Regions from separate parts of the Methylobacterium sp. UNCCL125 genome, predicted to be linked through region 3. Evidence: predicted binding sites of a transcription regulator. Region 3 holds the regulator's gene; each other region holds the start of a gene.
What was found. Region 3 encodes LexA, which represses DNA repair genes until DNA is damaged. Its sites were predicted from a motif close to TGTTCNNNNTGTGTTCNG; they were not measured.
Positions count from the first base shown of each region.

Region 1 (7,228 bases), on a different contig from region 3:
TCGTATCGAACTGATTGCTGAGCGCCGCAAAGTCCCGCTGAAACTTGGTTTTTTGGCGCGCGATATCGTCGGATATGGACGTCAGCGTCGCCCATTGGTTTCCGATGGCGATCGCCAAGAGCGCGACGAAGATCCACGCTCCCACGACGACGGCGAAGTTGGTCCAGAACTCGACGCCGCAGGCGGATGTGACTTTCAGCTGCGAGGCGACGATGACCGTCGCGACAGGGATACCGAGCAACTGCGTCTGGATATCGATAATCGTTTTATGGATCTTGTTGAGATAATCGATGCGTGCGGCTTCGATCTCGTTGCGGATCTTCGAGTAAGAGAAGCTGGACGCGAACAGCTGATAGCCGTTGCGAACTTCCTCGTTCACCGAACCGAGGTTTGCGATGAGGTGGCGAAACCGGACTGCGACCGGCTGAGACGCGCAGATCCCGATGACGGCTTCGGCGAGGATCGCAAGCTTCTGGTCTCGGTGAATCTCGTCGGCGCACGCGCTGAGAATGGCGTCGGCGTTGGAGACGCTCACACGGTCCAAGTCGGCGGCCTTATACGCCAGCGGAACGCTGAACTTGCCATCCTTGATGAAGATCAATTCCCTTTTGGATTGATCGACATATACCGCTGCTTCGCCGACGAGCTTCGTGAATTCGAGGACCTTGCGATAGGTCGCTAAGCGCTCGGGACAAGGATCAATGTCCGGTGTGATACCGCCGTCGATGACGAAGTAGGCGCGCGGTTCTTTGACCCGCGCTTCCGGGCTATCGAGCAACCCGTCGAAGTCGCGAACGAGGGAGCCGAGCGCGGTCCGGGGTGGGCCGACGCGGACTGATACGATCTGACCGACTTGAAGCGCGTCGTCTTCGAGCACCACGATGTCTGCGTCAACAGCGACATCCTGGTCATCTTCGATGAGTTGGATGACCTCCAGGACTTCTTGGGTCGCAATCGACAGCCTTCCCTGATCGCCGTTCTGATCGAAGGCGATATGACGATACAGCAGGGTCAGCTGATCGAATGTGATCCTAGCCATCTTGGCTGTACTCAGCGCGCAGCTGCGCTGTGAGATCTTCGGGCAGGCCGGTCAACGTGAGGGTGTTGTCCTCAGCGTTGAACCGCACATTTCCGCGGGTGATCGCGTCGCGGTTGAACTCGATGCTCCAGGTCGAGGTCTTGCCTTTGAATTTGATCAGCGGTCCGAGGGCGCGGCGATCAGGCACGAAGCCGTCGTTGAGGCGCAGATCGGGATCGGCCAGAACGGTCATCAGCCTCTCGGGATCCTGCGGGCTCAGTTCGTTGGCCAGCGCCTCGAAGCTGAGTTCCTCCTGAGCCTTGGCCGAACGCTCGCAGATGGTTTTTGCGCGGGCGAGGAAATCGTCCTTGCTCGGGGTGTCCATGCCTTCATCTGTGGCGAATGCCATCAGCGCCTGGACGAGCTCGGCCGTGTCACGGCGGTTCTGGACCGTAGTGTCACAGCCGAGGAATTCCTTAAAGTACTCGGAGACCTCCCGCTTTCCCTTCAAGAAGCCGATGTAGCGCTCCTCGCCGTTGGCCCAGCTGGTCATGTTGATGCGGCCCGCGAACCGAAAACCGTCCATGTCGAGATGGCGGACATCCTGGACATCGAGGTCGCTCGTCATCGATGCGCCGAGCTTCTCGTTGACGATCGCGATAAGGAGGTACTGCCGTTCTTCGCGCTCGAAGTGAGCGAAGAAGACGTGGCCGCCCGTGGCAGCGCCCTTGTAGCCCGCCTGAGCTTTCAGCGTTTCCATCATTTTGTGCGTCAGCGTCGTGAAGTCACTGGGCTGGACGTTGAAGTAGGCGCGGAGGTGCTTCTCGGTCGGAAATCGATCTTCATCGACCGCGAATTTCCCGTAAGATTTCGAGGTCCGCTTGGCGTAGAGAGCGGTGAGGTCGTCGATCACGCGTTGCATCGTCTGAGTGACTTTCAGATCGCTTTTTCCATGCTTAACGACGAAGGCCCCCTGGGTTTTGGTCAGGTTGTGGATCGCGACGCGGATAATGGTGTTTGTCACCTGCCCTCCCAGCGGCGAATGCAACGACCTCAGGTGTCGTTCACTGCGGCCGAGACTGGCTTGGCGCAAGGACGCTGACAACCCAGACGATACGATCGCCGCCCCCTGTCCCGGGCTCCTTTCGGGGTGAGTTGGATCGTGCAGAGCGCTGACCCCGCATCCCACGTGAGCCCGCTGTTTTACACTGTGAACAAAAAGAGAACAAGTGTGGGTTGGCAGCCGCGTGCTCGCTACGCCAAAGCGCAGAGAACCTGCGCCGCTGTATGCAAACTAGGTTTTTGCATACAGCACGTTTGGAGTGTCGGACTGCGTGGGAATGACGGTCACCGTCGAGGATGCGACTTGCGAGAAGGCCCGCCATCTTGAAGAGCTTCGGGTCCTGCCGCCATCGCATTGGGGTGGCGGCAGGAGCGCGCAGGAGCTTCTCGCGGCGTTTGTCCGTCCCAATGGTCGCGACGCGGCACGGGCGGGTACAACAGAACCCCGGCCCCAGGGCGGCGTTACGCGCAAAAGCTGTTCGCCCAATGCGAACGGATCGCTAGAGTCCCTGACGAGCAGAAACGGCAACGGTCTAAAAAGGACACTCGAGCAAACGCCTCGTAATGCGCCAAAAGGGCGTTAAACCGCGGTAGAGCACAACACCCCCAGTCAACTTCGCCGAAGGTTCATAGCCGCGGGCTGGCCGCCCCCAAGCGGACATTCTCAATGCCCGGAATGGGTCACGAGTTCGCGTCAGCCTCGCCCAGCTATGCGGAACCGTGACCCGCTTTTCTCGCGAGTGCGAGCTACAGGTCGCTGGCCGACGTCGAGGCCGCTTGTCGGCAGAACCGGCCCGTCGAGAGGTGCCAAGTTTCAGACACTTGGCGGGGCGGGGATCGGCGCGAGAACGGCGATGGTCCGGGTCGGGTGGCCTCGGTGCTGACGGGTCAGTCAGGCGGGGTTCTCAGGCGCGCCAAGCCGTATGGGCATTGAGGTACGGGTGCCAAGACAAGGGGGTTAGTCAACCGCCTGCCGCGGGTACGCCGGCGCCCACCGGCAGGCGCGTCATAGGCGGTGGAGGCGGTCCTGCTGGTCCAGCTCGTCTACCGCCGCTCGGATCAATTTTCGCTGTAATGTAGTCGTCGCGACGGCCGCGAGACAGCCGCGGACGCGGTCGTCATACGCAGCGATGCAGGGCTGGGACCTGTCGGACGGCCGCCCCCTCAGCGCTCGTCGCCATCCGCGGCCTCCGCCCGTTGTAGCCGCCAGATCGGCACGTGGTTCGGGTCGAGCCGGGCTCGCCGCTCCGCCATGAACCGGCTGAACGAGGACGTCGTCGACAAGACCGCGTCGCCGATTGCCAGTCGCAGTCGCATCTGCCCGATCTCCTCGAAATCGTCTGTTTCGCGCAGCAGGCCGTGTACGCGGTGGAGGTCGACCGTGCCGCCCGCGATCAGCGCGGCAGCGTCCGCTGGATGGTCGGGAGCCTCGGTGTGGCACCAGAGCCAGAGGAGGTGCTCCGCGCTCGCCAGCTGCGCCGGCACGCCGAACCACGGGCGGGTGACGGCCTCGGCCAGCAGTTGAGTCTCGGTCGCTCCGGTGCAGGGACGCAGCGTCAGGACGATGGGACGTCGGCACCGCTGCGGGTCCATGTGCGCCGTGAACCGGGCGCGCGTCGCCCGCGCCAGTTCCGTTGCGCGCTCGCCCATGTCCGCGCCGAGGTCGGCGACGATCTCTATCTCGCCGACGAAGCGGGCCTGCTCGTGCAGCGTCAGGGCGATGCGTCCGACCACGGCGTAGGCGAGCCCGGTCGCGTCGAGCCGCCCGACGATGTCGCGGAAGATTGCCGGCAGCATCCCCGGTGTTGGATCGCCTGGGTCGGTGACGTCGACCAGCAGCGCCTCGATGTCGGCTGAGCTGCCGCCCATGCTGTGTGTCCTCCGGGTCAGACGTGGGTACGGTAGTGCGCGTCCGAGTGCACTACGTGGTCCTGTCCGGTCAGACCGAACAGCTGGACGAGGTCGGCGATCATCTCCGGCCGCTGCAGGCGCCGGTCCGCGTAGAGGGTGAACAGTGCCGGCCCGCGCATGTAGACCACCCGCCCGCGCGGGAACGCCTCGTACTCGTAGCCCGCGATCGCCGGTGGCAGGCCGCGGCGGCGCAGCGCGGTGGCTCCGAGCCGGCGCCATGCCTCCCAGACCTCGTGGTGCCCGCGCGGGTGGGTGAGGCAGTCGCCGTAGGCTTCCGCCTCCGCTAGGGGCGTGCGGTCGGTGACCAGCACCGTGCGCCCGTCGTCCGGAACGCCCCAGAAGATGCCAACGTACGGGGCGGGCGGTTCGCCGGAAGGGGTGTCGGGACCCGGTGCGGCGGCATCCGTGCCGGTGAGGGACGTGCTCATGGTGCCCATCCCCGTCAGAACACAAACTTCCAGTCGATACGCCGTACGGGCGCGCCCGGATCGGCGAGCGTGGCCGAGCACATCACGACGATGTCCTGCTGCACCAGCTTCCCGCCGGCCCGCACCGGGTTCGGTTTGACCAAAAAGCACAGGCCGGCGGCCTTCCACATCCGCTGGGTGGTCGGCCTGTCGTAGGTCATCAGCGTCACGTTCGTCAGGCGCAGCGCGTAGCCGAAGGCGTTCTCCATATCGGGCGCCTGGGCGGTGAACAGTGCCAGCACCGTCTTCGGGGCGCCCCGGCCGTCGCCATAGCCGGTGAGGAAGCTGATCTCGCCCTTGCCGTCATCGACGAAGCGGAAGTCGTGGTTGCAGGGGGTGGGTCGGCCGTCGAGCTTGAGTTCGAGGCAGCCGCCGGACTTCATATCGTCAACCGGCGGGTTGGCTCGGGCCGGGTAGGCGGCCAGCAGCAACAGGGCGAGCGGCAGCATCGCGCGCATCATGGGGGGATCCATCGAGAGGAGTGGCGGGATGTGAGCTGGGTCAGACCAGCCGGGCGCGGGAACGCCCGGCCGGGGGGTACTCTCAGCGGCGGGCCAGCGCGCCGCCGAAGGCGCAGGACGCCCCATGGAAGTCGCCGCAGCCCTGCTCCTCCACCCGCACGCGCTTGCGGTCCGGGCCGAAGCGCAGGGTGAGGGTACAGGCTTCGTCCGATCCCTTCTCCTTGCGGGTCAGCACCAGCGCCCCCGCGCCCCCGGGCTTGGCTAGGCCGCGCAGCTCGCCGGTGCATTCATTCGGGATTGCGGTCTCAGCGATGACGAAGTGGGCGCCGCTGCCGTCGCCGAACTCAAACACATGAAGGTCGAGCCGACCGTCGCCGCGGCCCTGGTAGCGCCCCTCGAACGGCGAGTCGGCATGGGCGGGTGCCGCGGCCAGCGTGAGCGCCAGCATCGCGCCGAGCCTCAACGCGGTCGTGGCGGTGTAAGCCTGCCAGGGGAGACGCAGCGCGCGGCGGTTCGTGGCGGGGTGACGAGACGGCCTGGACATGACGAAGGGATCTCGCGGACGGTCCGGAGGAGCCGAGGAGAGGGATACCCGTTGCCCACCCCGGGATTTTACCGCCGGACGCCGATTCATGCTGCGTCCGGCGGTCGCACCCGATGTGGGCAGGGTCGTCAGGCCGCGTCGGGCGTCGGGGCGGCGCCCGCGTCGGCCGGGCGGCGGAAGGCGGCGGCTGTGCGCCCGCCGGGCTTACCGACCGCGTAGACCCGCAGCCCGTGCCGGCCGCGCAACTCCTCGGTGACCGCCCGCAGCCAGCCGTCGCGCTGATCGGCGTCGAAGCCGAACACCACGAGGCGCGGCTCGGGGTCGACCCGGAGCCGTCGCGACCCGGAGGCGACCTCTGCCACGAGCGGGTCGCGCGCTGGCAGCGCCGCGAGGTCGAGGCCGCGGGCGGTGAGCACGGCCCGGCGCAGGGCGTCGAGACGGACGAGGTCGCAGCACAGCGCCGGGTAGCCCGCCGCCAGCCGCTCGGCTTGCGCAGTCAGGCTCGCCCGGTAGCGCGCGACCTGCGCGACGATCGCCGGGGTGGTCGTCGAACGAAGCCCCGGGTTCGCCGCGAGCTTGGCCTCGTGGAAGACGAGCCAGGCCTCGCTCGGTACGCCCCGCTCCTCCAGGCTTGCCACGTCGAGCCGGTCCTGGCGGAGGCGAGGTTGGGCTGAGGCAGCGGGGGTCTCGGCGTCCGGTGCGAGGAGCGCGGCGTCCGCCTCTGCTTCGTCTTGCTCGACGGGGGCGGTCGCGGACGCCGCACCGGTGAGCGCGATCTCGACGTCGACGACGTTCGGGCTGGCCTGCACCAGCGCGTGTAACCCGGTCTTCTCCAGACCGGACAGTGCCGCGGCTGCCCGCTTCATCTCGGCGAGCGTGCCGGGCCCGTCGTACCGCGTCCAGACCGCGCTGCCCGAGTCGAGGTCGAAGCCCCCGTCCGGGCCGAGCCGGGTCAGCGCTTGGCGCTGACGTACGAGGTACTTGGCGTGTGTCTCGGCCGCCACGCCCGCGCCCGCCAGGGTGATGCGGAACAGCGAGGCGCCGCGGTGGTAGACGTTGAGCGAGCGGTCGCGCACCGCCAGCAGAAGGTCCGGGTCGGCGAGCACGTCGGACCACCAGCCCCCGTGCGGTGCGTGCGCGAGCGCCTCCAGCGCCGCGAGGAACGATTCGCCGAGGCTCCGGTACGGGGCCGCGGTCGTGGCATTGATCCCCGTGGCGTCCCCCGTGCCGGTCACCCCCGCCGCGTCCGTGCCGCTCATGCCGCCGTTTCCCACCACTGCCCGTCCTCCCTGATCGTGACGTTTGCGCCGAACAGCGCGGGGAAGCGCTCGGGCATGAAGGTGTGGACCGGCACGAGCTGCCGGGGCGCGGTCGCCGCCGCGAGCCGCTTCAGGTCCGGGATGCCGGCATGGCCCGAGGTGTGGGCGTGGGCGAGCGGGATGCCGCGCTCCGCCAGATCCGCGGCGAGGGCCTGCCCCCGGGGCTGGTCGAGGTAGCCCGCCCATTGCGACCAGATCGCTTGCGCGCCCGCGAGGCACCCGGCGCGGTCGAGGTCGGGCAGCAGCGAGTGCCGGAATAGCAGCGCCGCGCGCGGGGCGAGCGTCGCGAGCTGCTCGGCGTAGATGCGGTTCGCCCCATGCCGCTCGATCAGGTCGAAGCGGCCGGTGCGCTTGACCCACACGCGCTGGTGGTGCGGTACGAATATGGCCACGCCCGGCCAGTCGGACTGGGGCACGCGTGGGTTGCCCGTCGCGGCCAGCACCTC
Region 1 is NZ_FPBW01000027.1:87,997-95,224, reverse strand. Features, by position in the region: gene BM396_RS24645 (hypothetical protein) at 1-1,039, opposite strand, end outside; gene BM396_RS24640 (nucleoid-associated protein) at 1,032-2,042, opposite strand; gene BM396_RS24635 (hypothetical protein) at 3,245-3,949, opposite strand; gene BM396_RS24630 (hypothetical protein) at 3,967-4,419, opposite strand; gene BM396_RS24625 (hypothetical protein) at 4,434-4,919, opposite strand; gene BM396_RS24620 (hypothetical protein) at 5,002-5,463, opposite strand; gene BM396_RS24615 (hypothetical protein) at 5,592-6,722, opposite strand; gene BM396_RS24610 (MBL fold metallo-hydrolase) at 6,719-7,228, opposite strand, start outside.
Region 1: a site for LexA is predicted at 2,229-2,246, ahead of BM396_RS24640 (nucleoid-associated protein). Genes of this name have one in related genera too.

Region 2 (7,228 bases), on a different contig from region 3:
GCCGTCCTACACGGGCTGGTGGCCTTCGGCGTCGCAACCGTCGTGCTGTACGTCTGGTCGCTCGCCCGGCCGGACGCGGCCTATGCCGCGCAGGGCTTCCTGCTGTGGGACCCGCTGCCGCCGCGGGTGCTGATCAGCCCGCTGGTCGGCGCGGCCGTGCTCGCCTACGCGACCTTCGCCGTCGCGCTGCGGGTGCATCGGCGGAGGCTGCCGGAGCGGATCGATCGCGATCGGGCGGCGGCGTGGCTGCACCTCGAAGCGAGGTGGTCGCCTCACACCGACGCCGACGATTACTTCGTCGCGGACCGTTCGGAGATCCCGCGCGACGAGGAGCGGACGGAGCGGCGGCGGGAGGCACAGCAAACGCCGCCCGATCCGTCGTGGCACGAGGTCCTCGGCGTTGCGGCCACCGCCTCCGAGGGGGAGATCAAGACCGCCTACCGCGAGGCGATCAAGGGCTACCACTCGGATCGCGTCGCCACCCTCGGGCCGAAGCTGCGCGCCCTGGCCGAGGAGGAGTCGAAGCGCATCAACGTCGCCTACGACGCGGCGCGCAAGGCGCGGGGGTTTCGCTGAGGCGCGGTTGCGGCGACCGAACCGACGCCCCCCCCCCGTGGCTACTCCGCCGCCTGCGGGAGGGATTCGCGGTTGTCGTGCTCCTCGTCGATGACAGGCCCGGTCGCCTCGTCGGCTTCGCCCCCCCGGTACACGCTGTGGCCCATGCTCTCCTGGATCAGCCCGAGCAGCCGCTCGCGCCGCGCGGCGTAGAAGGCGGCGAAGTCGTCCCCCCGCAGCAGGGCCGGGTCGATCGCGTGGCTGGCTACGAGGCCGTCGAGCGCCGCGTCGTCGCTAATCGAGCCAGCCTCGCGAAGCGCCCCGAGGTAGCGCGACGGGGCCGAGCCGCCGATGATGCGGTTCGTCTTGGCCGTCAGCGGCGTTTTGTTGACGATGGTGTCGTAGCGGGTGCGTGGGACGCCGTTTTTCTCGCACCACGCCCGGGGGAACACATGGTGGATATCGACCGCGTCCTCGAAGTACACCGTGTCGTCGTAGCTCTGCCCGGAGCGGAAGTCGCGGGCGCCCTCGCGCATCAGGCGGGCGTGCACCCCCTTATAGGCTGCCGACAGCCGCGAGGTCATCGTGTCGAGCCGGTCGGCGCGGAACACCGCGTCGCGCACGCTGCTCGGCTCCGGGCCGCCGTCGATCCAGGCAGGGACCTCCCACAGGTCCTTGCCGTAGCGCGTTTCGACCGCCGAGCCGTAGAGTTCGCCGAACACCCCGCACCAGTACCACCGGGTGAGCTTGCGCCGCGCGGCTTCCTCCTCCCAGCGGTCGCCGATCGCCGCCAGGATCGCGGCCAGGGGCACGAGTTGGGTGGTGTAGGGCACGTCCTTGAACCAGTGGATGCGCTGCGCCCGCAGGAAGCGGGCGACGCGCTCGTACCCGGCCTCGACCTTCGGGGCGTGCTCTCGGTAGGCGGCCAGCGGCAGGTTGAGAATCGCGTCCCGCGTGCAGATGACGGGCGGCGGATCGCCTGCCGCGCCGCCCGCGACGTGCGCCCGGCGGCGGGCGGCTGAGTGCAGCAGGGAGACGGCCTGAAGCAGGTCGGTGGGCTGCACCTGCGAGAGGACGTTGTGCTTGGCCAGCCGCTTCTGGCGGCCGGGTATCTCCGCCGTGCCGAGCCAGTCCTGGCGCAAGTCGAACTCGTCGGTGGCGAAGATCGCGGTGAGCAGTTCGAAGGCGTCGAGCTTCTTGCCCCCGGTGTTGACCTTCTCGAACACGAGGCAGACGGCCTCGCGGCTGGTGGCGCGACCGAGTTCGATTACCGGCATCTGGTAACGCAGAAACGCGGTAAGCACCTTGTCGTAGAAGTCGCGGTAGAAGCCGCGCTTGTCCCGGTCGTCGCGGTCGAGCCAGAAGTCCTCGAAGCCGTGCTGCCACTCGCGGTCGTCGAAGATGCGGTTCACGGGGAACAGCATCGCCTCGTACTCGCGCTCGGGGGTGGTGAGATCGAGGACGACGTCGCGGCCGAAGTTGCGCGTCTCGGTCTTATTTTCGGGCACACCGACGATGGCTTCGCCGCGGTCGTAGTTCGGATCGAGGGCGGCCTTCATATCGATGTAGTACCAGCGCTTGATGCGCTGGCGCTTTGCGTTGAGGGTCTCGACGACCTCCCGGCGCATGACGGCTTGATAGAGGGAGGTGATGCGCTGCTGGCCGTCGAGCAGAAGGCTTTCGGGCTCGCGCGCGGCGCTGACCTTGGGCGCGCCCTCGACGGTGCGGGGCTTGAAGCGGACCTCGCCGCCGGTCTGGAGGGTCATGAGCGCACCGACCGGGAAGGAGCGCGAGATGGAAGCAAGCAGGCCGCGGATGCCCTCGTCGTCCCAGACCCAGCCGCGCTGGAAGTCGGGTAGCTGGATCAGGCCCTCGGCGGCCTTACGCAGGAGTTCGTCAAGGGGCTTCTTCGTGGAGTCGAACTCGACGCGGCTCATAAGGGTCCTCTCAAGCCGGTGCGCGAAGCCAGTCGCAGATGGTTGCATCCTCAACTTAGAATGGTCAAGGTTGTTCGGGGTGTTCCTACCTGCCTGAGGCCGCTGACAGGGAGAAGAGGTCTGGCGATCGAGATCTGATGCGGTGGCTTCGGCTCAACGCGAGCGCAGTTCCTCGCATTTGTGTTCCACTTTCGTTCCGACGTCTGATCTGATATGCCTCGCACCATGGAGGCTGTGCGTGGCCAAGGTGGAGCAGTTCTTCGACGAGCAGACTGAGCAGTCCGAGGCCAAGGCTCGGATCGTAGCCAAGTATTTCGACGCCTGGGCGCACGTCATGCTGGCCAACCGCCGCAAAGGCATTCGTATCGACAGACTGGGTTACATCGACCTTTTCGCCGGACCCGGCCGTTACAAGGACGGGGCGAAGTCGACACCACTCCTCGTGTTGGAGCAGGCCGTCGCCAAGCCGGAACTGGCCGAGATTCTGACGACGATGTTCAACGACAGGGACGAGGAGAACGTCGACTCTCTGAGGATCGCGGTCGACGCCCTACCTGATCTCGCCAAGCTCAAGCACAAGCCGCGTATCTACTGCGGCGAGGTCGGCGCCGACGCCGAGGCGATGTTCAAGGGCATCCGGATGTTCCCGACGTTCTCGTTCGCCGACCCCTTCGGCTACAGGGGCCTGTCGCGCGGCTTCGTCCAGGCCATGGTGAAGGACTGGGGCTGCGACTGCGTGTTCTTCTTCAACTACGGCCGCATCAACGCGGGCATCAACAACGACGCCGTTCGCGCGCACATGGACGCCCTGTTCGGGCGCGAGCGCATCGACCGCATGCGGGCGTTCATGACCGAGATGAGGCCGAACGAGCGAGAAGCCTTCGTGTTGGAGGAACTCGCCAGCGCGCTGCGCGACCTCGGCGCGCCATTCATCCTGCCGTTCCGCTTCAAGCGGGCGGACGGCAGCCGCACTTCTCACGCGCTGGTGTTCGTCTCGAAGGACAAGCTCGGCTACGGCATCATGAAGGACATCATGGCAAAGGAGAGTTCGACGGAGGACGAGGGCGTGCCCTCCTTCACGTACTCCCCCGCCGACGCGCGCTGCCCGCTGCTGTTCTCACTGAACCGGCCGATCGCAGCGCTGGCGAACGATCTGGCCGTCAGGTATGCCGGTCGCACGATGACGATGAAGCAGATCTACGAGGCGCACAACGTCAACACGCCGTTCGTCGAGAGGAACTACAAGCGCGTGCTGAACGAGATGGAGAACGCTGGCCGCATCACCGCCAGCCCGCCCGCCGCCGAACGTCAGATGCGTAAGGGCGAGCGGACGTTCGGCGAGAACGTCACGGTGACATTCCGGTAGAGGCGAGCGGCGTGGGAAGTTCCTCATCAATCGAGTGGACAGACGCGACCTGGAACCCGGTCGCGGGCTGTACCATCGTCTCACCGGGCTGCACGAACTGCTACGCGATGCGCATGGCCGCCCGCTGCGAGGCGATGGGCCACGCCAAGTACGCCGGAACGACGCGCAAGTCGGGCGGTCGGGCGAAATGGACCGGGAAGCTCGTGCTCGATCGCAAGGCCCTGCACGCCCCACGCGCGTGGGCGAAGGGGCGGCGGGTCTTCGTCAACTCGATGTCCGACCTGTTCCATGAGGACGTGCCGCTGGCATACGTGCGCGAGGTGTTCGCGGTGATGGCCGAGACGCCCCAGCACACGTATCAGGTCCTCACCAAGCGCGCAGACCGGCTGCTCGAAGTCTCGCCGTCGCTGGCGTGGCCCGACAACGTCTGGATGGGGGTGAGCGTCGAGAGCGCGGACTACCTCTGGCGCATCGACCGCCTCCGCGAAGCAGGCGCGAAGGTGAAGTTCCTGTCTCTGGAGCCCCTTCTCGGACCCCTTCCCGACCTCGACCTCGACGGCATCGACTGGGTGATCGCGGGCGGTGAGAGCGGGCCGGGCGCGCGCCCCGTCGACTCGGCTTGGGTGCGCGAGATCCGCGACACGACCGTGGAGGCGGGCGTCGCGTTCCACTTCAAGCAGTGGGGCGGCCCACAAAAATCGCGCACGGGTCGGCTTCTCGACGGGCGGACCTGGGACGAGTACCCGGCCGCAGCCGCCTAGAGCAGAGCGCACCAGTCCGGCCCCGATAAAGTGGACGAGCCGATTACGCCCCCTCATTCGAACGGATCGGATCTACGCCGCCAGGGCTACACCCTCGACGCCCCCCCGCGGGCCGAATGGCGGGGCGTGGCCGATGACGGGCACGAGGTCGCGCTTGCCGCGGGCCTGGATTTTGAGGACACAGAAGCCGGTCTCAGGGCTGTGGAAGGTGACACGCTCGATTGTGCCCGCCAGCGCCTCGATCGGTTATCCTCGATCAGGATGCTTCGGTCCGCTGCGCTGCCCCACGCCCTACGTCCATATTGGCCTACCCCACATATGGGACCGTCGCCGCGCTGAGGCATTGGAGCGGCGAGGATCAAATCAAGGTCAAGACCGGACCGCGCAACGCCTGGGGCTAAAAGATTGACGGATAACGCATTCTCTGCGCGCCCCACCCTGCGGAAGGCTCGCCAGTCAAATCACGATCAAATCCTGCGTCCTCACGCCCAGTAGGGGACGTAGCCTGCTTTCGGGCGTTCCGGGTCGGCGGGGCGTATCGCTCCCTCGTCCAGGGTGTCCCGGATTACCCGTGAGACCTGGGCGGCATTGCGGTCTTCGATCCCGAACCGATCGCGCAAGGAGGCGTTCGTCAGGAGACCTCCTCCGTGGAACTTCAAGCAGGCGTGCTGGAAGCAGACACGGGCGCGCTCGATCCGGGTCATCTCAGCGAACGGTCGTGCCCCGAGCAGGATGGCCCGGAAGTTCGCGTCGACGACCTTCAACTCCAAGCCAGGGAGGCGGTGTTCCTCCAGGGCCGCCACGATCTTGACGAGCCCCGACCCAAGTTCCTCGCACAGGCCCATGCGGCGCATGAGCCGGGCCATTTGCTCATTGCGGGACCGTGGGGGAGCGCCGAACAGCTTGCGCAGCACGTCGGTCACGGGCGCACCCGGATTCGAGATCTCCACGCGGTTGTCGAATATCTCCACCAGCGGCCCCGACCCAGTCACGGTCATGTCCTGATGGACGAGCGCGTTGGCGACGAGTTCCCGAAGTGCAATCTGCGGGAAGGCGCGCCGCTGCACACGGACGCCGCTGACCTCAATGCGTTCCTCGCTCGGAAGCAGGTCGTCGATGTAGCGTAGCAGGCCGACGAACCCGGCGGCATAGCCCTTCGAGCCCTCTTGGATGCGCTTGCTCTTCACGCGCGTGTTACCGTCGTACTGCACGACGCGCAGCGCCTTCCGAGCGAGGCCATCGAACTGTTCGAGCCTGCGCGCGAGCAGCACAGCACCGAGGTTCAGGATATTCCACCGATCGCCCACGTCGCGGGCGATCAGGCGCTCCTCAGCGAGGCGTTCGAGGATGGTCGCCGGGTTCTCGGGGGCTGTCTGCTTGAGCATTGTGAACAGGACAGTGTGATCGAGAAGGGCGAGCACACCTTGGTCGGTGACGAAGGAGCGGGCAGCGCCATGCTCCCATACGAAGGGCCGCAACTTACTGACGAGATCGGCCTCGCGCTCCGGGAAGTCGGAGAGCTTGGGGGTAGCGCTACCCACCCGCAAATAGGGAATGCCATTGAACTTCACCGGCACGGTGCTGGCGGCCGGGATCTCCAACAGGACGACCCGCAAACCTCCGTGCGTGATGACCTTGAAGTGAAAGGAAGGACTTGGGCTCAGGTTCTTGGCCAACCACAACTCAAAGGGTTCGTTGCCCTTCTTCTCAGCGGTGGGCTCGAAGGTGGTGCCCACGACCTCGTGCGAGCTATCCCGGATGCCCCAGATCAAGTAGGCGAAGGGTTGCTCTTCTAGGCATGCGGTATTGGCCATCGCACACACGGTCCGCGCGATCCGATCCGGGTCGGCGTTGTTCTCCTTGAACTCTGCCCAACCGGTCTCAGCCGGGAGAGCACGGAGGTGATCGACGAGGGCGACGAGGCGCGCCTGATCCGTTCCTGGTGGCATAGCCTGGGCGTGATCTATCGTGACAAGATCAACGGTCATAACCGGTGTTGCAGTCCCCACGAGCCCAGTCTTGTGATGCATATCATCACGTCAAGCAACGCTCGGGTTCAGAGCTGAGATTGCTCACCCCGCACCGATCTGTTCGCGTGAATCGCATCTGGTGAATTTTTTGTCGGTTTCGGTGACCTCCTTCTCAACGTCCTCAACGTCCTTACGTATCGCCTCTGGCCCTCGTTGACGTCGTCGAGCAGATCGTTGGTTTGACCAACTCGCGTCCTACCCCTGTTCCAGAATCCCCCACGTTTTTGCTGGGCATTCTCCCTCTGATGCCCGGCCCGTTTTGCCGTTTCCCGCAATCATCTGGCTCTGTGAAGGAGTTTTTGGCCTACCGACAAGCCACGAATACGCTGAGCCCCTTGGCATGTTCGGCGAGATCAGCCGGGGGGAGGGCGGTGGTATCAGTTCCTATGGTGTATGCCACGCCGTTGCTCTCCAGGAACGCTCCCGCCAGCGAGCCTTTAATCGCGAAGTTCACGTTCTGCGGGATGTCGCCATTGGTGGCGACCATCACCTTCAAGGCGTTCAGCTTCGCACTCACCACACCGATTAGGTTGCCAGAGGCGTCGACGAGCGGGCCACCCGAGTTGCCCGGCTGCACGG
Region 2 is NZ_FPBW01000008.1:215,840-223,067, reverse strand. Features, by position in the region: gene BM396_RS10385 (J domain-containing protein) at 1-576, shown strand, start outside; gene BM396_RS10380 (GmrSD restriction endonuclease domain-containing protein) at 618-2,492, opposite strand; gene BM396_RS10375 (three-Cys-motif partner protein TcmP) at 2,731-3,858, shown strand; gene BM396_RS10370 (DUF5131 family protein) at 3,870-4,619, shown strand; gene BM396_RS10365 (ATP-binding protein) at 5,102-6,607, opposite strand; gene BM396_RS10360 (S1C family serine protease) at 6,954-7,228, opposite strand, start outside.
Region 2: a site for LexA is predicted at 2,674-2,691, ahead of BM396_RS10375 (three-Cys-motif partner protein TcmP). Genes of this name have one in related genera too.

Region 3 (7,228 bases):
ATGCGCAGCAGCATCTTGCCGCCGGTGTGGCGGGCGTAGAGCCAGTTGAACAACGCCGTGCGGGCCCCGCCGATATGCAGGTAGCCGGTGGGCGAGGGGGCGAAGCGCGTGACGACGGCTGAGGACATCGGTCCGGTATGTTCCGGGGCTGGTCGCGGACGGAGCGCGACGGACGGCGAAGGGGCGGCGGAGCGGCGAGGGGCTCGACAGGGCGCCCGTAGCACGAAGCACCGGCTGTAGCACGAGCCGGAGGATGCGTTAAGAATCGCCCGCAGAATCGCCCGGCCCCGAGACAGGTCGCGCGGAACGGGGCGGCGGCGATGCGGCGGATCGGCGCGAGGCTGGCGGGCGGCGCGGTGGCGCTGGCCGGCCCCCGCGCGCCCGCCCTCCCGGTCATCCGCCACTGGGTGGCCGAAGGCCTCGCCCGGGACGCCGAGCAGCGCCGGCTGTTCCCCTGGCTGGCGGTGGCCTTCGGCGGGGGGATCCTGGTCTATTTCGCGGCGACCGACGGCGCGCCGAGCCTGGCCGCGCCCCTTGTCGCCGCCGCCCTTGCCCTGGCGCCGATCCCGCTCCTCGGCGCGCGCCCTGCGGCGCTGGCGGCGGTGCTCGCGGTGGCGGCCGCGTTCCTCGGCTTCGCGGCGGCGGCCTGGCGGGTCTCGGAGGTCGCCGCCCCGGTCCTCAACCGCACCACCATCGGCCCCCTCATCGGAACGGTCGAGGCCCTGGACGAGCGCGAGGTCGGCGCCCGGCTGCTGATCCGGGTGGAGAGCTTCGCCGGCCTCGCGCCGGAGGCGCGGCCCGCCCGGGTGCGGGTGTCCTTCCGCAAGACGCCGACCCCGCTTCCCGGGGACGTCGTCGCCGCCACCGCCCGGTTGTTGCCTCCCCCGGAGGCGGCCCGGCCCGGAGGCTACGATTTTGCCCGAGACGCCTACTTCCAGGGGATCGGCGCGGTGGGCTCCCTGGTCGGGGCGGTCACGATCCGGGCGCCGACCGAGCCGCCGCCCCTCCGCCTGCGGCTCGCCGCCACGCTCGACGCGGCCCGGAACGGGCTCACCCGCCGGATCGCGGAGGCCGCCGGCGGCCAGGCGGGCGCGGTGGCGGCGGCCCTGGTGACCGGCAAGCGCGGCCTCATCGGCCCGGCGACCAACGATGCGCTGCGCGCCGCCGGGATCTACCACGTTGTGTCGATCTCGGGCCTCCACATGGTGCTGGCCGCCGGCGTGGTGTTCTGGCTGGTGCGGGCGCTCCTCGCGCTGGTCCCCCATTGCGCGCTCCTCTGGCCGATCAAGAAGATCGCGGCCGGCTTCGCCATGGTCGGCGTCACCGCCTACTGCGCCTTTTCGGGCTGGGACATCGCCGCCGAGCGCTCGCTGATCATGACCCTGATCATGCTGGGCGCGATCCTGGTGGACCGGCCCGCCCTGTCCATGCGCAACCTCGCCCTCGCGGCGCTGATCGCCCTGGCCCGGGAGCCGGAGGGCCTGCTCGGCCCGAGCTTCCAGATGTCCTTCGGCGCCGTGGCCGGGCTGATCGCCTGCGCGCGGCTGATCGACGGGCGGCTGTTCGTGCGCCCCGGGGCGGGCCGGCTCGGTCGGCTCGTCGGCACCGGCCTCTCGGCGGTCACCGGGACCCTGGCCACGACCCTGGTGGCGCAGGTCGCGACCGCACCCTTCGCCACCTACCATTTCCAGACGATCCAGCCCTTCGGCCTCGTCGGCAACGCCCTGACCCTGCCGCTCGTCTCCCTCGTGGTGATGCCCTCCGCGGTGATCGGGATCCTCGCCTATCCCTTCGCCCTCGACCGCCCGATCTGGTGGCTGATGGGTCAGGCGGTGGGGGGCATGCTCGCCGTCTCCCAGTGGATCGCCGGGTTCGAGCGGGCCATCGTGGTCGTGCCGGCCTTCGGCACCGCGGCGCTGTTCCTGCTGACCGCGGGCCTGCTGCTCGCGACGTTACCGGCCTCCCGCCTGCGCTGGCTCGCCGTGCCGCCGATCCTGCTTGGACTCGTCGTCGCGGCCCGACCCGACCGCTACGACCTCTATGTCGATCGGCAGGGCGCGGGAGCCGCGGTGCGGGGGCCGGACGGACGGCTTGCGGCCCTCGGCAGTCCGTCCGGCTTCGTCCTCGAACAATGGCTGAAGGCGGACGGCGACGGACGGGGAGCCGGGGGACTGATCGTCCGATCGGGCGGCGGCCGCTGTGACCGGCTCGGATGCACCGCGCGCCTGCCGGACGGACGGGCGGTCGCCCTGGTCCGGGACCGGCGGGCCTTCCCGGAGGATTGCGCCCGCGCCGCGGTGCTGATCACGGGCCTCGTGGCCCCTCCGACCTGCACCAGCCCCCTGGTGATCGACCGGCGCGTCCTGTCCGCCCAGGGCGCCGTCGCCCTCAGGTCCGAAGGCGAGAGCTTCGTCGCCCATCACGCCCGGGCCGATGGCCGCGCCGTGCCCTGGCGACCACGCTCGGGACACGGGTCGGTGCCGCCACAACCGGTCACCGCGCCCTCCGCGGAGGCCCGCGCCTCTGACGACGGGGCGACAACGCCTCCGGAAACCGATGCGTCGGGCGGGGACCTCGCCCCCGGCGACGCGCCGGCCGAGCCGCTTCAGTAGCGGCGGACGAGGCTGACGAGGCGGCCCTGGATCCGGACCCGGTCGGGCCCGAGGACACGCGTCTCGTAGGCCGGGTTGGCGGCCTCCAGGGCGATCGAGGAGCCGCGGCGGCGCAGACGCTTGAGCGTCGCCTCCTCGTCGTCGATCAGCGCCACGATGATGTCGCCGGTATTGGCCGTGTCCTGCTTGCGGATCACCACGAGGTCGCCGTCGAGGATGCCGGCCTCGACCATCGAGTCGCCGCGCACCTCCAGGGCGTAGTGCTCGCCGCCGGCCACGAAGTCCGGCGACAGGGTGATGGCATGGCTCTGGTTCTGGATCGCCGAGACCGGCGTACCGGCGGCGATCCGGCCCATCACCGGGATCGAAATGGCACGACCGGCGTCGTCGATCATCCGTGTGCTGGCCGGGGCCGGCGGATGCTTGGACTTGCCGCCCTCGACCACGCTCGGGGTGAAACGGCGCGGCTCGGCCGGGGCCGAAGATGGGGCCGAAGATGGGGCCGTCTGGCTCAGGCTCTCGGGGATGCGGATCACCTCGATGGCGCGCGCCCGATTCGGCAGGCGCCGGAGGAAGCCGCGCTCCTCCAGGGCCGTGATCAGCCGGTGGATGCCGGATTTCGACTTGAGGTCGAGGGCGTCCTTCATCTCGTCGAAGGACGGCGGGACGCCGCATTCCTGCATCCGGCTCTGGATGAAACGCAGGAGGTCCAGCTGCTTGCGCGTGAGCATCGAAGGGGGACTCGCGGCTTGGCAGACCGCCCCGTGACGGTCTCTGAAACAAATCACGAACAGGTTAAACGTTCCGCAAGTGTTCCGCAAGGGCGGCACCGCTACGCTTGGCGCGTCGCTCCGCGCTCGCGGGAGCAAGGTCGAGAAACGCATTGACGGCGCAAGCGGAGCCGTTTCAATGCACCGCGGCGCCCCGCCGGGAAGGCGGCGGATCCGGGCCGCGGGCTGGGACCCTCTTGGGATGACGAGGATGCGACGACCCGCAGCTCTGCTGCCCCTCGGCCTCGCCGCCCTCGGCCTCGCCGGCTGCACCACCGGGTTCTCCTACATCTCGCGGAACTACGTGGCGCTCACCCCCCAGGTGGTGACGATCGGCTGCAAGGAGCCCTACGAGGTCTACGACAACCGGCAGATGCGCCGGATGCTGATCGTCTCGAACGCCCTGCGCGAATATACCGGCTGCAACCTGAGCGAGGCCCGGATCGATCCGGAGCCGGACGCCACCCGGGTGAAGCGCTTCCGCACCGCCGCCCGGGCCTATCTCGACGAGACCGTGCGCGAGGATTGCCGGATCACCGGCGAGACCGTGTTCGATCCGCTGAAGACCGAGTTCGCCTACGCCTGCGACACGCCGATCGAGAAGCGTGGCACCGTGGTCCCCCGCCTGCCCGGCCGCAATCCCGGTCTCGCCCGCTGACCGACCGGCGGCGCGCCGTCAGGCGCCCGGCTTCGGGAAGGTCCGTTCCGCCGCGTCGCCGGCGGCGGCGAGCAGGGCGCGTGCGAAGGCCCGGGCTTCCGCCCGGTCGAGAACGATCGCGGCGGTGACCGGCGCGCCGCCGAGGTCGGCCAGGGCGAGTTCCAGGCGCACCCCGTCGGGCACGGCGGTCGCCTGCAGGCTCCAGCCGGAGCCCCGATCCGTGCTCTCCGCCATCACATGTCCCTCCCGCCTGCCCCGGGAAAACGCCGCAGGCGCCCGCCGGAACCGGCCGTGCGCGGGACTGTTCCCGAGCCGTGCCCAGCGCTTCCCTGCCTCGCCTGTCCGCTTACCTCAAGGCCGCAGGCCCGGGACTCGTGGTGATGCTGGCCGATACGGATGTCGGAAGCCTCATCACGGCGGCCCAGAGCGGGGCGCGCTGGGGCTATTCGCTCCTGCTCCTCCAGATCCTGCTGGTGCCGATCCTGTACGTCGTCCAGGAGCTGACGGTGCGGCTCGGGACCGCCACCGGACGCGGCCACGGCGCGCTGATCCGGGAGCGCTACGGGCCGGCCTGGGCCTGGATCTCGTACGGCGGCCTCGTGGTCGCCGGCATCGGCGCCATCGTCACGGAATTCTCCGGCATCGCCGGCATCGGGGACCTGTTCGGGGTGCCGCGGCTCGTGAGCCTCGGCCTGCCGGCCTGCCTGCTCCTGGGGCTCGTCTTCACCGGGAGCTACCGGCGCGTCGAGGTCGTGGCGATCGTGGTCGGCCTGTTCGAGCTGGTCTTCGTCGGGCTCGCCGTCGCGGCGCGGCCGAACCTGCCCGAGATCGTCGCCTCCTTCGGGCACATGCCGCTGGGCGACGGCCAGTTCCGGGTGCTGATCGCGGCCAATATCGGCGCGGTGATCATGCCGTGGATGATCTTCTACCAGCAGTCGGCGATCGTCGATAAGGGCCTGGGCTGGGAGCACGCGCGGCGCTCGCGGCTCGACACACTCGTGGGTGCGGTGGTCTCGCAATGCGTGATGGGCGCGATCCTCGTCGCCGCCGCCGCCACGATCGGCAAGGCCGGGCAGGGCAGCGCGAAGGGGCTGGAGACCGTCGGCGATCTCGCGGGCGCCTTCACGCCGGCCCTGGGGCCGTGGCTCGGGCAGGTGGTGTTCGGGGTGGGCATCATCGCGGCGGCCTTCGTGGCGCTCAACGTCGTGGCCCTGGCGCTGGCCTGGGGGTTTGGCGACGTGACCGGCCGGCCGCACTCCCTGGAGCAGTCGCCCCGGGAGGCTCCGGCCTTCTACGGCGCCTTCGCGCTCGCGGTCGCGACCGGCGCGGTCGCCGTGCAGCTCGTGCCGGATCTCGTGGCGCTCAACATCGCCGTGGAGGTGATGAACGCGCTGCTCCTGCCGCTCGCGCTCGGCCTGCTGATCCTCCTCGCCACCCGGGCCCTGCCCGAGGGGCAGCGCGTGGCGGGCGTCTACAAGGGGGTGGTCTACGCGGTGTCGGGGATCACGATCGCGTTCGCGATGGTCGGCGTCCTGGACGGGGTGGGCCTGCTCTGACGCGATTGACGCGGGGCCTCCGATGATGTCTCCCGCGGGCTCCGATCAGGTGGAGTTCGAACATGCAAGAGATCTGGTTCCGCACGGGCGAGGCCACGGTGCTGGCGGCCGAGGGCCAGTACACCGACGCCATGCCGGAGGTGCTGATCGGCTCGGTGCGCGGTCCGGTCGGCCAGGCCTTCGCGTCGATGATGGGGCAGGTCCAGGGCCACACGCGGATGTTCGTGGTCCGCGACCTCAACCAGCTCGTGCGCCCCGCCACGATGATGACCACCAAGGTCACGATCCACACGGCCGAGTATGCCGAGCTCCTCGGCGGCGTGGTCCAGGCCGCCACCGGCGACGCGATCGTGGACTGCATCATCGAGGGCATCCTGCCCAAGGACGGGCTCGACGAGCTGTGCATGATCATCATGATCTGGCTCGATCAGCGCTGCGCCGAGGACGACAACCTCGACCAGAAGGACCTCTACCGGACCAACTACGAGGCGACGAAGCTCGCCATCGCCCGCGCCCTCAAGGGCGAGCCGACGGTGGACGAGCTGATCGCCAACCGGAAGACCGTGAAGCACTACGCGCTGGACGGCGTGATCGAGTACTGATCGGCCCCTTCGCGCGCATCCTGCCGGGGTCGATATCGCATCACCCCGGCGGGATGCGCCCCACCGAGCACAGGGTCCGCATCGCGGTGCTGCCCGGGTCGGTGTAGCAGGAGGCCGACCAGCCGTTCTGCTGGATGAACGACTTGCGCCGCTCCGACAGCGCGGTCCGGTAGGCGCTGGCGATGATCGGCTCGACGGTCGCGGCCGGCTCGCCGACCAGGATCTCGGAGGCCACCGACAGGTCGCGGAAGAAGGTCGCCGAGGGGGCGGGCTCGGCCGAGGTCGCCTGCACGATCGGCTCGGCCCGGCAGGTCACGTCGAACTTGATCGGGCCGGCCATGCGGATGTCGATGCTGGGGCCCGCCCGCTTGCCGACCTTGCCGCCGATGGCGCCGGCGATCTGGCGGGTGAGGTCGTCGCAGCTGTCGGCCCGGGCGGCCTCCGCCCAGAGGGGGAGGGCCGCACAGGCGGCGAGGCAGGCGGCGAGGAGGAGGCGCGGAACGGCGAAGCTCGACATGGCCGCACTCTACGCGCGGCGCGGGGCCTGTCGAGGGGCGTTCCTCAGTGGAAATCCCGGCTGCGATACACGCGCCGATCCGGGGGCACGCCGAAATCCGTGTTCTCGGGGGGCAGCTTCATCCCGGCCTCGCGCAGGTCGCGCAGGGACGCGGTGAGATCGCGAAACCCCTCAGCCACGAGATGGACCACCCCGTCCGCCCGCTGGATCCGGCCGCGCACGGCGAGGAACCGGGCCTGCATGGCGATCCGGCGGTTGGCCTCGAACACCGTCTTCCAGACGATCACGTTGGCGATACCGGTCTCGTCCTCCAGGGTCAGGAACACCACGCCCTTGGCGGTGCCGGGCCGCTGGCGGATCAGCACGAGGCCCGCCACCGTGACCCGCGCCCCCTGGGGCAGGGCGGGATCGAGATGCGCCCGGGCCGGGATCGCGCCGATCCGGGCGAGCCGCCCCCGGAAGAAGGCGACCGGGTGCCCCTGCAGCGACAGGCCGGTGGCGGCATAATCCTCG
Region 3 is NZ_FPBW01000019.1:66,537-73,764, reverse strand. Features, by position in the region: gene gltX (glutamate--tRNA ligase) at 1-128, opposite strand, end outside; gene BM396_RS19740 (ComEC/Rec2 family competence protein) at 321-2,612, shown strand; gene lexA (transcriptional repressor LexA) at 2,606-3,343, opposite strand; gene BM396_RS19730 (hypothetical protein) at 3,594-4,040, shown strand; gene BM396_RS19725 (hypothetical protein) at 4,059-4,274, opposite strand; gene BM396_RS19720 (NRAMP family divalent metal transporter) at 4,355-5,596, shown strand; gene fae (formaldehyde-activating enzyme) at 5,659-6,198, shown strand; gene BM396_RS19710 (hypothetical protein) at 6,239-6,715, opposite strand; gene BM396_RS19705 (error-prone DNA polymerase) at 6,760-7,228, opposite strand, start outside.